DNA from 2 places in the Pseudonocardia autotrophica genome. Region 2 is predicted to be linked to the other one. Evidence: riboswitches for the same ligand, from Rfam matches in the RefSeq annotation. Region 2 holds a riboswitch; the other holds the start of a gene.
The links. Region 2 has a riboswitch for cobalamin ahead of metE (5-methyltetrahydropteroyltriglutamate--homocysteine S-methyltransferase). Riboswitches for the same ligand answer to the same signal wherever they lie in the genome.

Region 1 (7,745 bases), 2.0 Mb from region 2:
GCGAGGGCTTTCTCCCCGTGCCGGGTGGCTGCCGGGGCGCAGGGTCGGCTGCGTTCGCACGGGTCGGCTGCGTTTACGCAGGCCGGCTGCGTACGCGTGGGTTCGTCGCGGGCCGCGTGCGCACGGTTCGCCGCGTCCGCATGGGCTCGCTCCATCCGCACGGGTTCGTTGCGTTCGCACGGGGTCGGACTTCGTGCGGATGCAGCGAACCCGTGCGAACGATGCTCGGTCGCGTGGCCGGTCCCGTGGTGGGGCGCCTCCCCGTGTCGGGTGGCTGCCGGTGCAGCGTCGCAGCGTCCGCACCGGTCGACTGCGTCCGCACCGGTTGGCTGTGTTTGGGCAGGTCGACGGCGTCCGCACGGGTTCGCTGCGCTCGCACGAGATCCGACCCCGTGCGAGCGCAGCGAACCCGTGCGAACACTGCCCGTGCCCGTGCCCGTGCCCGTGCCCGTGCCCGTGCCCGTGCCCGCTGCTGGGGCGGGGCTGCGCGGAGCCGGCGCCCGAGGCTCGGCAGGGCACCCGCCGGTGTGGGTTTGGCCTCTGCGGCGACTCCCGGAGGCGTTCCGGTCGCTATCCTCGACCGCCGCCGTCGCACGGGAGCCGGGGGCTCGCCGGACCGGGCAGGCATCGCCCGGGAACGGTAGGCAGCGCCGGGGAGGGCACACCGCGGCCGGGAGAGGAACGTCGTTGAGCGCGCAGCACGAGCAGTACCTGGTCGGCCTGGACCTGTCCGGCCGTCGTGTCGTCGTGGTCGGTGGAGGACAGGTCGCCCAGCGGCGGGTCGCCCGGCTGATCGCGGTCGGGGCGCTGGTCGAGGTGGTGTCCCCCGAGGTCACCCCGGCCGTCGAGGGGATGGTCTCGGCCGGTGAGATCACCTGGACCGCCCGCCGCTACGCCGAGGGTGATCTCACCGGCGCCTGGTACGTGATCGCCGCGACCGACGACGCCGCGGTGAACGAGACGGTCACCGCCGATGCGGAGCGGGATCGGGTGTTCTGCGTCCGCGCCGACGACGGCTCGCGGGGCACCGCCGTCACTCCGGCGACCGGGGCGCACGACGGGCTGACCGTCGGCGTGCTGGCCCGCGGCGCGCACCGCCGCTCGTCCGCGGTCCGGACGGCGCTGGTCGAGGCGTTGCAGTCCGGCGTCGTCGACGAGAACGCCGAGCCGCCGCAGCCGGGCGTCGCGCTGGTCGGTGGTGGCCCGGGCGACCCGGAGCTGATCACCGTTCGCGGGCGTCGGCTGCTGTCGCGGGCCCAGGTCGTCGTCACCGACCGGCTCGGTCCCCGTGACCTGATGGACGAGCTCTCGCCCGATGTCGAGGTCATCGACGCCTCCAAGATCCCCTACGGCCGTGCCATGGCCCAGGAGAAGATCAACGAGCTGCTGGTGGAGCACGCCAGGGCCGGGAAGTTCGTGGTGCGCCTCAAGGGCGGCGACCCGTTCGTCTACGGGCGCGGGTTCGAGGAGGTCCAGGCCTGCGCCGCGGCGGGGGTGCCGGTCACCGTCGTCCCGGGCATCACCAGCGCGTTCGCCGCGCCCGCTGTCGCCGGTACTCCGGTGACCCACCGGGGGGTGGCGCACGAGATCGTCGTCGTGTCCGGGCACGTCGCCCCGGAGGATCCGCGCAGCCTCACCGACTGGGCCGCGCTCGGCCGGATGACCGGCACGATCGTGCTGATGATGGCGGTGGAGCGGCTCGCCCGGTTCGCCGAGGTCCTCGTCGAGCACGGCCGCGACCCGCAGACCCCGGTGCTGATCGTGCAGGACGGCACCACCCGGATCCAGCGCACGGTGCGCGCGACGCTGGAGACGGCCGGGCGGGTCGCCGCCGAGGAGGACGTCAACCCGCCCGCGATCGTGGTGATCGGCCCGGTCGCAGGTCTGGAGGCACCCGTCGGGTCGTGACGGCCCGCACCGGCACAGTGCGTTCGGTGCGCGCCCGGCACGGTGCGTTCGGTGCGTGCCCGGCACGGTGCGTTCGGCGTGTGCCCGGCACGGTGCGGTCGGCGCCGGGCCGGCAGGGTGTGATCGGCGCCTGACCGGTACAGCGTGATCTGTGCTGGACGGGCGCGGTGTGTTCGGTGCCGAACCGGCAGGGTGTGTTCGGCGTCTGACCGGCCCCGGCCGGGCGGGGCCCCACCCCTCGGGCAGGCGTCACCGTCACCCGTTGTTGACCCCCCGACCGGCACGTGATGGGCTGACCGGGACGACGGTGCAGGAAGCCGGTGCGAGTCCGGCGCGGTCCCGCCACTGTCATCGGGGAGCGCTCCCCACCCCGTAGCCACTGCCCGGCAAGGGCGGGAAGGCGGGGGAGCGCGACGATCCGGAAGCCAGGAGACTGGCCGTCGTCGCAGGAGTTTCCACTGTTGAGGGCGCGGACCCTCGAGGAGGACATAGCGATGAGCGTCGACCCGCGCCCCGCACTGGTCGTACTCGGCACCGAGCAGGGCGGGCCTGCGGTCGGCTCCGGGGGCGAGGATCTGCTCGCGGAGGCCGACACCGTCTTCGCCTTCCCGGGCGAGCCCGAGTCGGTGGCCCTGTTCTACGCCGAGGCGTGGCGGGTGGAGCGGATCTCCCCGCGTGACGGCGTCGCCCGGCTCACCGGATGGGCCGCGGGTGGGCCCGCCGCGAACGGGGTGCTGCTGGTGGCCGGGGACCCGACCGCGGACGTCGCACTGATCGCGGTGCTCGACGGCCTCGCCCGCACGGCCCCCGATCTCGACGTCCGGGTCGTCGCGGGCACCCGGGTCGCCCCGCCGCATCGCAGTCCGCTGATCGGCTGAGACCCGGCCCGGGCGGCTGAGACCCGACCCGGGCGGTCGGCCAGTCGGTCAGTCGGTCAGTCGGCCGGGCGCCAGCTCCGGAGCGGATCGGCACGGGTCAGCTGCGGATCGGTGGCATCCAGCGTGCGGGTACGACCGGGGCCGGTCAGCGCGGTCTCGAACCGGACGGTGACCCGGCCGTGTCCGGCGCCCTGTACCCAGCCGTGGCCGTGCTCGGGATGGGTGGCGTCGTCACCGGCCCGCCACGGCCGGTCGGCGTCGTCGGCCGGTGGGTCGGGGCGCTCCTCGGCCGTCGCCGGGGGGATCACGTGCTCCTCGACGGCCACCGGTGCGCCGGCATGCCCCCGCAGCTCGGCCCCCGGGTCTCCTGCTCCCGGGCTCACCGCCGCCGGGCTCCCGGTTCCCGGCACCCCGGCGACCGCCGGTTCGGCCGGGGCCGCCCGCCACCCCTGTGCCGAGGGCACCGCGTCGAACAGGGCCAGCGGCGGCTCGTCGCCGAATCCCGACACCGACACCCCGAGCAGCCGCACCCCTCCCTCACCCACCGCGGTGTCGGTGAGCCGGCGGGCCACCGCGACGAGCGTGGCGAGATCCCGGCTGGGGAACGGTGTCGTCTCCGACCGGGTGTGGGTCACGAAGTCCCCGGTGCGGGCCTTGACCGTCACCGTGCGCGCGGCGCGGCCGTCGGCGACCAGCCTGCGGTGCACGGCAACGCAGATCGACTCGACGGCCGTGTGCACCGCGGACATCGCGGTCAGGTCGGTGTCGAACGTGGTCTCGGCGCTGATCTGTTTCGCGGCGCCGCGCGGGGCGACCGGCCGGTCGTCGATCCCGCGGGCGAGGCGGTGCAGCTCGGTGCCCATCGCCGAGCCGAGCACCCCGGTGACCTCGCGGCCGTCCATCGCGGCGAGCTGGCCGACCGTCTCGATGCCGATCCGGCGCAGCGCCTCGCCGGACACCGGCCCGATGCCCCACAGCGAGCGCACCGGCAGCGGGCCCAGCACGTCGTCCTGATCGGCGTGCGCGACGACCCGCAATCCGTCCGGCTTCGCCAGCTCGGACGCGATCTTGGCGATCTGCTTGCCGGATCCGGCGCCGACCGACGCGGGCAGCCCGGTCCGCTCCCGGACCGCAGCACGCAGCCGGGTACCGAACTCGCGCACCGTCTCCGGGGAGGCGCCGGCCAGTACCGGGGGCTCGATGAAGGCCTCGTCCACCGAGACGGGTTCGAGCACCGGCGAGAACTCGGCGAGGACGCCCATCACCTCGTCGGAGATCGCCTTGTACAGCGGGAAGCGGGGCGGCAGCACGGTCGCGTGCGGGCAGCGCCGCCGCGCCTGCCCCATCGGCATCGCCGAGCGGGCCCCGAACACCCGCGCCTGGTAGCTGGCCCCCGCGACGACGCCGCGCGGCCCCGCCCCGCCTACCAGCACCGGCCGGTCGGCCAGGGTGGGCCGGGTCAGCTGCTCGACGGCGGCGAAGAACGCATCCATGTCGAGGTGCAGCACCCAGCGCGCTCCGGCCGCGCCCGGCCGGTCCGGCGAGCTCACCCGCCCATGGTGCCCCGGACCACCGACAGGACCGCATCGCCGTCCGCGACCGTGATCGGCGGCACGTCGGTGCCCGCCCCGGCGACGGCGCCGGGATGGTCCGGGTGCGGGGTGTCGACGTCGGCGAGCCACCACGATCCGGTGGCCTCCGGCCAGTGCAGCACCCGCGCCGGGGTGCCGGGGGAGGACAGCGTGATCGCGTCCATCGGAGCGGACAGTCCGTCACCGGTGGCCTTGAGCAGGGCCTCCTTGCGGGTCCAGGTGACCAGGAACCCGGCCGGGCCGGGCACTCCGAGCTCGCGTTCGGCGGGGGAGAGGGCGTGCCGGGCGAGCCCGTCCAGCCCGGACAGCTCGCGATGCTGCTCGACGTCGACGCCCACCGGGCCGGGGCCAAGCGCCACCCCGACCAGCGCGCCGGAGTGGGTCAGCGAGAAACCAGGGGCGTCCCCGTGCCCGGCGAGACGGGGCTTGCCGTGCGGCTTCCCGCAGCGGCAGGTGCGGTCCATGTCGATCGACGCCGGATCGGTGTCCAGGTGCGTCGCCAGCACGAGCCGGGCCAGCGCGTGCGCGGCCAGGTAGCGGGCCCGGTCCTCGGCACGGCGCAGCGCCGACATCCGTTCACGCTCGTGCGAGTCGAGCAGTGTCACGAGATCGGGCCGATCACCGGGATCGGTCGGGGCGGCCCACCAGACGGTCACGGTCACGGCGTCCACCCTCGCACGTGACGGGCGGCCACGGTTCGCCGAACCCGGAGGATCACGCTGTGCGTGTGTCCGGTCCGGCGAACCGTGGCCACGGTCGGGCTCAGCCGGTGCGGCGGGCGGCGAAGTCCGTGCGGACGTGCACGGGCTTCACGTGCGGCGCCGGGCCGGAGCTGCGCGGTGCGGCCGCACCGGTGGCGGTGCCATCGGTGGGCCGGCCGCGGCGCGCGGCGCGGCGCTCGGCCCGGTTGGCCGGCTGCGGTGCCTGGTCGGTGGTGGACGGTCGGGGCGGGGTGGTGCGCACAAGGGCCTCCTGCGGGATCGGTGTCGGCACGGGTCGGAACGGACCGAGGGGCCGGTGACGGTCGGAGCAGGCATGCCGGTGCGACGCGCAGCATCGGTTCCGGGCCTGCGTGCACGAGAGGTCACGGGCCGGCGGGGGCGCGGACGGTCGTCCGCGGGCCGCTCAGAGGAACCGGATCAGCATGACGACGACGGTAGACAGCGGCCGCCCGGGGCGCCACCGGTTTTTCGCGGCTACCGTCGCGCCGGTGGAATCGCATGACACGGACCTGGTGGTGATCGGCGGCGGGATCGCCGGTGTCTCGGTGGCCTACGAGCTGGCCGCGCACGACCGCGTCCTGTTGCTGGAGGCGGAGGTGGACATGCCGGTGCACTCCACCGCACGGTCCGCGGCGACCTACATCCCCGGCCACGGGTCCGGCCCGTTCCGCGCGCTGATCGACGCCTCCGGCCCGCGGTTCGCCGCGCTGCAGACCGAGCTGGACACCCCACCGCTGCTGTCCGCGCGCCCGGTGCTGCACCTCGGGGACGACGACGAGGGTGCCGCCGGGATCGTCGCGATGCTGGCGGAGCAGCGCGGTGAGCCGAACGCGCCGGTCGCACTGGACCCGGTGCAGGCGTGCCGGTACGCACCCGTGCTGCGCCGCCCGCCCCGGGCCGCCGCCTGGACCTCCGGCTCGGCCGACATCGACGCGATCGCCCTGCACGACGGCTACCGGCGCGGCCTGCGCGCCCGCAGCGGCACCGTGCTGCGCGGCGCCAGGGTGTCCGCGATCTCCCGGGACGGCAGCGGCTGGCTGGTGCGCACGGCGGCCGGGCACCGGGTGCGCGCCGCGGCCGTCGTCGACGCGGCCGGGTCCTGGGCCGACGAGGTCGCCGCACTCGCCGGGGTGCCCCGGGCCGGGCTCACCCCGCTGCGCCGGACGATCGCGGCCTGCCCGGTGCCGGACCCGTCCGTACTGCGGGTGGACGGCAGCCCGCTCCCGCTGATCGCGGACGCCGCCGAACGCTGGTACCTCAAGCCGGAGGCCGACACGGTCCTGGTCTCGCCGGCCGACCGGACCCCGCAGGCACCCGGCGACGCCCGGCCCGACGAGCTGGACGTCGCGCTCGGGCTGGACCGGATCGGCGAGGTGACGACGCTGGGGCTGCGCTCGGTGCGGACCGCATGGGCCGGGCTGCGGACGTTCGCCCCGGACCGGGCCCCGGTGCTGGGGGAGTGGCCCGATCATCCCGGGTTCCACTTCGTCGCCGGCCAGGGTGGATCCGGTATCGAGTCGGCTCCGGCGCTGGCCGCGCTGGCAGCGTCGATGATCGTCGGGCGGCCGGCGCCCGCCGATGTCGCGCTCGATCCCGCTGTGTGCTCGGTCACTCGTCTCCGGTGACGTAAGCGCGCGCTTACGTCGCGCTGGCACGATGGGGCCCATGGCGCTGACCACCACCGGCACCGAGCAGCACGACCTGTTCTCGGGCACCTTCTGGCAGAACCCGCATCCCGCCTACGCGGCACTCCGTGCCGAGGATCCGGTACGCAAGCTCGCGCTGCCGGACGGGCCGGTCTGGCTGCTCACCCGCTACGCCGACGTGCGCGAGGCGTTCGTCGATCCGCGCCTGTCGAAGGACTGGCGCCACACGCTGCCCGAGGACCAGCGGGCGGACATGCCGGCCACGCCGACGCCGATGATGATCCTGATGGATCCGCCGGATCACACCCGGCTGCGCAAGCTGGTCGGCAGGTCGTTCACCGTCCGCCGGATGAACGAGCTGGAGCCGCGGATCACCGAGATCGCCGACGGCCTGCTCGCCGGCCTGCCCACCGACGGCCCGGTCGACCTGATGCGCGAGTACGCGTTCCAGATCCCGGTACAGGTGATCTGCGAGCTGCTCGGGGTGCCCGCCGAGGACCGCGACGACTTCTCCGCGTGGTCGTCGGTGCTGGTCGACGACTCGCCGGCCGACGACAAGAACGCGGCCATGGGCAAGCTGCACGGCTACCTGTCCGACCTGCTGGAGCGCAAGCGCACCGAGCCCGACGACGCGCTGTTGTCGTCGCTGCTGGCGGTGTCCGACGAGGACGGCGACCGGCTCTCCCAGGAGGAGCTCGTCGCGATGGCGATGCTGCTGCTGATCGCCGGGCACGAGACGACGGTCAACCTGATCGGCAACGGCGTCCTCGCCCTGCTCACGCACCCCGACCAGCGGAAGCTGCTGGCCGAGGACCCGTCGCTGATCAGCTCGGCGGTCGAGGAGTTCCTGCGGTTCGACTCTCCCGTCTCGCAGGCCCCGATCCGGTTCACCGCGGAGGACGTCACCTACTCCGGCGTGACCATCCCGGCCGGCGAGATGGTCATGCTCGGGCTGGCCGCCGCCAACCGGGACGCCGACTGGATGCCCGAGCCGGACCG
Region 2 (7,745 bases):
CCGGACGCGGTCGCAGAACTCGGCGTAGGTGGGCAGGTCGCAGCGGCCCAGTCCCCAGGAGTAGCGGGGCTCGGGGGTCAGCCAGATCGTCTCCCGCGCGCGGCGGGTGATCTCGATGAACGCCTCGGTGTTCGGGTCGTTGCCGTTGCCGCGGCCGTCGCCGAGTACCAGCACGGTGGTCCGCCGGGTGACCGCCGACCCGTGGTCCTCCAGGAACTGGCCGAACGCCAGGCCGTAGTCCGAGTTGGCGTCGACGTCGAGCTGGTCGCCGCCGAAGACCAGCCCGAGTGCGTGCTCGACCGGATGATCGGCGAACAGGTCGGTCACCTCGACCAGGTCGGCCACGAACGCGAACGAACGCACCTGGCCGAACAGGTCCTGCAGCCCGTGCACCAGGTGCAGGGTGAACCGGGCGGTGGCCCGGACCGACAGCGAGACGTCGGCGAGCACCACCAGTCGTGGCTTGTCCTCCTGCCGCGCCACGGTGACCGGGGCGAACGGCACCCCGTCGTAGCGCATGTTGCGGCGCATGGTCCTGGCCGAGTCGATCCGGCCGCGCGGGGACACCCGGCGCCGGTGGGTCAACGCGCCGTGCAACGACTTGGCGAGCCGGCGCAGCGAGTCCTCCAGCTGCATCCGTTCGGTCTCCGACGCCCGGTCGACCTCGGCGACGCGTTCGGCGTCGTCGTGCCCCTCGACGATCCGCTGCTCGATCTCCAGCAGCTTCTCCAGATGCGCCTTCAGCAGCTCGGGGAGGTTCTCCAGCACCCCGGTGAGTCGCCTGCGCAGCGCGGCGGCGTCGTCCTCGGTGCCATAGGTGGAGGCGTCCACAGCGTCTTCCGCGGAGGACAGCCAGCCCAGCAGCGCGTCCTGCTGGGCGACCGAGAGATCGGCGTCGACCTTGGTGCCCTGGGCCTGCGAGATGTCGCCGGGCAGACCGCCACCGGAGAACCGGTCGGTCTCGATCTGCACCCGCTGCCCCTCGGCGACGTCGCCCGCCTGCTCCTTGGAGAGCACGATCTCGTCGGTCATCGAGGCCATGTCGATCTTGTTGGCCTCCTGGTGCAGGTTGTACTGCTCGGCCAGGTCCTCCGGGTCGAAGAAGTCCCGGATGTCGGCCGGTGTGCCGTGGTCGTGCCCCTCCTGCGGGGTCTCCGACGGCTCCTCGGACAGCGTGAAGTTCTCCAGCGGCGTGTCGTCGGTCATGTCGCCGTGCCCGTGCCCGTGGCCGTGGCCGGTGTCCGACTCGCCGACCTTGACCAGGGAGAAGAACAGGTCGAAGACCTCGTCGTAGGTGGCCTCGTCGCGCCGGTCCTTCACCAGCGCGACGCGCAGCGCCTCCTTCAGGACGCCCCGGTCGGACAGCACCCCCGGCTGGGCGGCGCAGGCCATCGCGTCCAGGGCCTCGGAGACCGAGATGCGTACCGCCCGGATCCGCAGGAGCCGGACGAAGCGGTGGATGCTCGCTTCCACGTCGCGGCCCTCAGAGCGGACGCTTGCGGGCGCCGAACGACCGGGCCCCCTGGCCGGGGGTCACGCTCCGCAGCGGTGGGGCGGCTCGTCCGGCAGCGGCCGTGTTGCCGTAGCCGTCGGCGTGCCGGCCGGGCTGGTCCTTCGCGGCGCGGCGGGCGCGGCCGTCGACGTCACCGTCGTCCGGATCGTCGGTGCGGGGCCGGTCACCGTCGCGGGGCCGGTCGCTGCCGCGCGGCGGCTCGTCGTCGTGCGAGTGGTCCCCATCGTGCCCGTGGCCATGGCCGTGTCCGTGCCCGTGGCCGTGCTCGGTGACGACCGCGTTCGGGTCGACCAGGCGCGGGATCGCGTCGAGTGCCTTGCGGACGTCCTTGTCGTACTTCACGACGACCGAGACGGTGTCCGACAGGATCTGCGAGTCGAGCTCTTCGACCCCGAGTACGGCCAGGGTGCGCGCCCAGTCGATGGTCTCCGAGATCGACGGTGCCTTGCGCAGCTCCAGCTCGCGCAGCCCGCGCACCACCCCGACGAGCTCCTCCGCCAGCTGGTCGGTGAGCCCGGTCTTCTTCGACCGCACGATCTCCAGCTCGCGCTGGGCCGAGGGGTAGTCGAGGAACAGGTGCAGGCAGCGGCGCTTCAGCGCGGCCGCGAGGTCACGGGTGTTGTTCGAGGTCAGCAGCACGTAGGGGCGGTGCTTGGCGACGAAGGTTCCGACCTCGGGCACCGAGATCTGGTACTCGCCCAGCGTCTCCAGCAGCACCGCCTCCAGGGCCTCGTCGGCGCGGTCGACCTCGTCGATCAGCAGCACGCACGGCTGCTCGGACCGGATCGCCTCCAGCAGCGGGCGCGGCGCCAGGAACCGCTCGGAGAAGAAGACGCTCTCCTGCGACCCGATCCGGTCGACGGCCGACTCCAGGTCCGGGGCGTCCTCGACGACCTGCCCGATCTTCTCGCGCAGGATCTGGGTGTACATGAGCTGCTTGCCGTAGTCCCACTCGTACAGGGCCTTGGTCTCGTCCTGCCCCTCGTAGCACTGCAGGCGCAGCAGGCGGCGTCCGGTGGCCAGCGCGAGCATCTTCGCCAGCTCGGTCTTGCCGACACCGGCCGGCCCCTCCAGCAGCAGCGGCTTGTCCAGCCGGGTGAGCAGGAAGACCGTGGTCGCGAGCCGGGTGTCGGCGATGTAGCCCTGCTCGCGCAGGGTCTCCACGACCTGGTCGACGGACTCGAACGGCGCCGTGTCCGGCACGGGGCTCTCAGCGCTCGTGGAGTCGGGAACGGGAGTCACGCTGGGAATCTCCTTCACAGGCCGCACCGGAGTCGTGGTGCGGCGGGCCGCGCAGCCGACGGGCCCACCCATCGCGAGTATGACCTCGCGCGGGTGGGCCCGCTGGCGCGAACTGGGATCGGGCCGGCCGGACGATCAGCTGAGCAGGTCGTCCAGATCGCCGTTGATGGAGTGCTCGACGACCGGGCGGACGGTCTCGAAGGTGCACTCCTTCGGGTTGCCCGGGGTGCAGGCGTCACCCAGGACGTGGTTGGTGATGCGGTCGACGTCCGCGGCGTCACCGACGATGGTCGGCGCGTTCTCGTAGAACTTCGTCGGGCCGATGCCCAGCCGGTTCTTCGAGTAGGTGTCCTGCTTGACGTCGGCGAACTTCTCCGGGATGCCCACGTCGCGCAGCAGCCGGATGGACGCGGCGAGCGCGGCGTCGGCGGCCTGCGGCTTGGTCATGCCACGGGTGTCGACGCCCATCGCCTCGGCGATGTCGGCGAAGCGCTCGTAGACGACCGGCATGTTGAACGCCCACACGCGGGGCAGCGCGATGGCGTTGTTCAGGCCGTGGTGGGTGTCGTAGAACGCCGACACCGCGTGGCTGATCGAGTGGATGATGCCGAGGCCACCGGAGTTGAACGCCTGGGCGGCGATGTACTGCGCGTACATCATGCCCTCGCGGCCGGAGAGCTCCTGGCCGTTCCACACGGCCTTGCGCAGGCTCTGCGAGGTGAGCTTGATCGCGTGCAGCGCGTTGCCGAGCGACGGCTGGAAGTCCAGCCGCGAGACGTAGGGCTCGGAGGCGTGCGCGAGCACGTCGAAGCCGCACTGCGCGGTGTAGTCGATCGGGCAGTCGAAGTAGAGCACCGGGTCGTCGATCGCCAGGGTGGTCACCGAGGCGTCGTCGAACGCGACGTACTTGTGCGGGTTGTCGGGGTCGGTCGTGGTGTCGGTGATCACGTACGCCCACGAGGTCTCGGAGCCGGTGCCGGCCGTCGTCGAGACCGCGATGTGCGGCGGGTTCGCCGGGTTCTCGGACTTGTTGAAGCCCTCGAACTCGTTGACGTTGCGGCCGTCGTGGGCGACCGAGACGCGCGCGCCCTTGCAGGCGTCGTGCGAGGAGCCGCCGCCGATCGAGACGAACGAGTCACACTTGTTCTGCTGGTAGAGGCCCACAGCGTCCATGACGTTGTAGTCCTTGGGGTTCGACTCGACCTGGTCGTACACGACGACCTCGAGGCCGTGGTACTTCATCGACTCGACGATCTTGTGAACGATGTCGGTGCCGCGCAGGCCCGACGTCATGACCAGCGTCTTCTTGAAGCCGAGCTTGAGGGCTTCCGGGCCGATGAGCTCGTGCGCGCCGGGACCCATCAGCGCCCGGGGGAACGGGTGGAACTCCTTGATGGGGAACGGCTTGAGCAGCTCGTCTACCTGCATGGCAGCCCTTTCTGAGCACGCGGGTGGGGTCGAGCCGCACGCTAGGACCGGTTGTGGTCCCGGGCACAGGGGTGATCGCGATTACCCCTCGGCAGACCAGGCAGGGGACCCGTCTGAACGGAGGGGGGCAGGGTTAGGTCGCCCTCGACCGAGGGGAGGGCGACGTGTTGCCAAGATATGGCAACAGTCAGGAAAAGGCAACAGTCCGGGGACTGCGCCCGGTGGGTTATGGTCGGTCCGCCGACGGTTCGTGGCGCTCCCCGCGGGGGGTGCCGCGAGACAACAGGGAACCCGGTGCGAATCCGGGACTGCCCCGCAGCGGTGAGTGGGAACGACCGCCGTCATCAGCACTGGGAACCGACCCGGGAAGCGACGGCCAGTAGGCACGAGCACGACGCCCACGAGTCCGAATACCTGCCGCCGGTGCGTGCGCCGACCGGCGTGCGCGGATCCGTGGCCTCGAGGGAGGGCCGAACGGACGACCGGGTGCGCACCGTGCCCGCCGGCGCCACAGTCGGCACCGGTGTGGATGCGTCCGGGACGTGCCGTCGTGCCCTGCTCCGGCGGTGACGGGTCCTCCACCGCGCTCGCGAGGAGAGAGGGCTGTGAGTATGGCCAATTCTGTGCCGTCCGTTTCCAGTACCGGCAGCACCGTCCTGGGCTACCCCAGGATCGGGCCGAACCGGGAACTGAAGCGTGCCGAGGAGGCGTTCTGGGCCGGCCGGTCCGACGCCTCGGCGCTGCACGAGGTGGCGGCAGGTCTGCGCCGCGACACCTGGACCACGCTGCGCGATGCGGGGCTGGACCAGGTCCCGGGCAACACGTTCTCGTTCTACGACCACATTCTGGACACCGCGCTCGCGGTCGGCGCCGTCCCGGAGCGTTTCGCAGGCATCAGCGACCCGCTGGAGCGGCTGTTCGCGATGGCCCGCGGCCGGACCGGTGCTCCGGCCTGCGAGATGACCAAGTGGTTCGACACGAACTACCACTACCTGGTTCCCGAGATCGGCCCGGACACCCGGCTCGCGCCCGGATCGCGCAAGGCGATCGAGGAGTTCCGCGAGGCGCTGCGCTCCGACGTCGTGACCCGCCCGGTGCTGGTCGGGCCGGTGACCCTGCTGCTGCTCTCGAAGCCCGCCGAGGGGGCGCCGGAGGGCTTCCGGCCGCTCGACCTGCTCGGCCCGCTGGTCGAGGTCTACCGGGACCTGCTGGCGGAGCTGGCCGACGCCGGCGCCGAGTGGGTCCAGCTCGACGAGCCCGCCTTCGCCGCGGACCGCTCCGAGGACGAGATCGCCGCGCTGCGCAAGGCCTACGACCGGCTCGCCGCCGCGCCGCGCCGGCCGAAGATCCTGGTCGCGTCCTACTTCGGCGAGCTCGGCCCGGCGCTGCCGGTGCTGGCCTCGACGGCGGTCGAGGGCCTGGCCCTGGACCTGGTCGCCGGCGCGTCCGACCTGGACGGGATCGACGGCATCGAGGGCATCGGCGGCAAGCTCGTGCTGGCCGGTGTCGTCGACGGCCGCAACGTGTGGCGCACCGACCTGGACGCCGCGCTGGTCACCGCGTCGCGGCTGGTCGGCGTCGCGGGCCGGGTGGAGATCTCGACGTCGTGCTCGCTGCTGCACGTCCCCTACGACCTGTCGGTGGAGACGTCGCTGCCCGGCGACGTCGCCGACATGCTGGCGTTCGCCCGGCAGAAGGTCGACGAGGTGGTGCTGATCGGCCGTGCGCTGCACGAGGGCCGGTCGGCGGTGGCCGCCGAGTTCGACGCCGCGAAGACGACCCGCGAGCGGGTCGCGGCGGCCGCCCGCCGCAACGAGAGCGTCCGGGCCCGGCTGGCCGAGCTGGGTGCCGACCACTACCGGCGCGGTGCCGGCGACGTCCGGGCGAAGGTGCAGCGCGAGGCGCTGGGCCTGCCGGACGTGCCGACCACCACGATCGGCTCGTTCCCGCAGACCGCCGAGATCCGCAAGGACCGGGCGGCCCACCGGGCCGGCCGGATCGACGCGGGCGAGTACACCGAGCGGATGCGCCGGGAGATCGCCCGGGTGGTGGCGCTGCAGGAGGAGATCGGGCTGGACGTGCTCGTGCACGGCGAGCCCGAGCGCAACGACATGGTCCAGTACTTCGCCGAGAACCTGGACGGCTTCGCCACCACCGAGCTCGGCTGGGTGCAGTCCTACGGCTCGCGCTGTGTGCGGCCGCCGATCCTGCACTCGGACGTGTCCCGCCGCGACGGCAACCCGATCACCGTCGAGTGGGCGACCTACGCGCAGTCGCTCTCGGAGAAGCCGGTCAAGGGCATGCTGACCGGGCCGGTCACGATCCTGGCCTGGTCGTTCGTGCGCGACGACCAGCCGCTGGGGGACACCGCCCGGCAGGTCGGGCTGGCCCTGCGCGACGAGGTCGTCGATCTGGAGGCCGCCGGCATCCGGATCATCCAGGTGGACGAGCCCGCGCTGCGCGAGCTGCTGCCGCTGCACGAGCGGGACCGTCCCGCGTACATGGACTGGGCGGTGGACGCGTTCCGGATGTCCACCGGCGGGGTCGTGGACGGCACCCAGATCCACACCCACCTGTGCTACTCGGAGTTCGGTGAGGTGGTCGGCGCGATCGACGGCCTGGACGCCGACGTCACCACCGTCGAGGCGGCACGATCGCGGATGGAGGTGCTCGCCGATCTCGGACCCGGCATCCCGCGCGGGCTGGGGCCGGGCGTCTACGACGTGCACTCGCCGGAGGTCCCGGACACCGACGAGCTGGCCGGCCAGCTGACCGCGGCGCTGCGGCACATCGGCTCGGAGCGGCTCTGGGCGAACCCGGACTGCGGGCTGAAGACCCGCGGTGAGCCGGAGACCGTCGAGGCGCTCACCAACCTGGTCGCGGCCGCCCGCCGGGTCCGGGCACAGACCACCGGCTGACGCCGGTGCGCCCCCGCGGCGTCGCACCGGACCGGCCGTCACGGTGTGCGCCGCGGGGGCATCCCTCACGTTCTGTTGAGTGAACAGGTCTGCAGATGTAGGCATGGCCTGTGATCGTGACGACCCCGGGCGTGCGAGTGCTCGCCGCCCTGACCACTGCCGCAGCGCTGCTCCTGGCCGGCTGCGGCTCCCCGTCCGGCGGTGGGACCCCCGATCCCGCCGGTGAGCTGACCGTGGCACTGCAGTTCCCGCCCCGCGCCGACTACGCCTTCGACGCCGACGACGGCAAGCTGCTCAGCTTCCTGGGGGTCGGCGAGACGCTGACCACGGTGGACGACGAGGCCGCGGCCGCCCCCGGCCTCGCCACCGGCTGGGAGCAGGACGGCGACTCGTGGCGGTTCACCCTGCGCCCGGGTGTCGAGTTCCACGACGGCACCCCACTCACCCCGGAGGCGGTGGTGACCGCGCTGCGCTACGTCGCCGGTGTCGAGGCGCCGCCGCGCTCGATCCGCGACATCGGGTTCGAGATCGAGGCCGACGGTGCCGACGCCGTGCGGATCAGCACCACCGAGCCGGACCCGGTGATGCCGCTGCGGATGTCCAGCGGCAACCTCGCGATCCTCGCCCCGGCGGCATACGCCGCC

Region 1: linked by a shared signal. The riboswitch ahead of Pdca_RS35695 (hypothetical protein) and the one ahead of metE (5-methyltetrahydropteroyltriglutamate--homocysteine S-methyltransferase) in region 2 are both predicted to bind cobalamin.

The regions. Positions count from the first base shown of each region.
Region 1 covers NZ_AP018920.1:4,609,213-4,616,957, reverse strand. The annotation lists gene cobA (uroporphyrinogen-III C-methyltransferase) at 688-1,908, shown strand; cobalamin riboswitch at 2,197-2,364, shown strand; gene Pdca_RS35695 (hypothetical protein) at 2,403-2,786, shown strand; gene Pdca_RS21570 (DNA polymerase IV) at 2,843-4,336, opposite strand; gene Pdca_RS21565 (4'-phosphopantetheinyl transferase family protein) at 4,333-5,040, opposite strand; gene Pdca_RS21560 (hypothetical protein) at 5,141-5,341, opposite strand; gene Pdca_RS21555 (NAD(P)/FAD-dependent oxidoreductase) at 5,589-6,725, shown strand; gene Pdca_RS21550 (cytochrome P450 family protein) at 6,766-7,745, shown strand, end outside.
Region 2 covers NZ_AP018920.1:6,596,055-6,603,799, reverse strand. The annotation lists gene Pdca_RS30680 (VWA domain-containing protein) at 1-1,473, opposite strand, end outside; gene Pdca_RS30675 (AAA family ATPase) at 1,484-2,755, opposite strand; gene mdo (NDMA-dependent methanol dehydrogenase) at 2,891-4,183, opposite strand; cobalamin riboswitch at 4,411-4,619, shown strand; gene metE (5-methyltetrahydropteroyltriglutamate--homocysteine S-methyltransferase) at 4,795-7,101, shown strand; gene Pdca_RS30660 (ABC transporter substrate-binding protein) at 7,218-7,745, shown strand, end outside.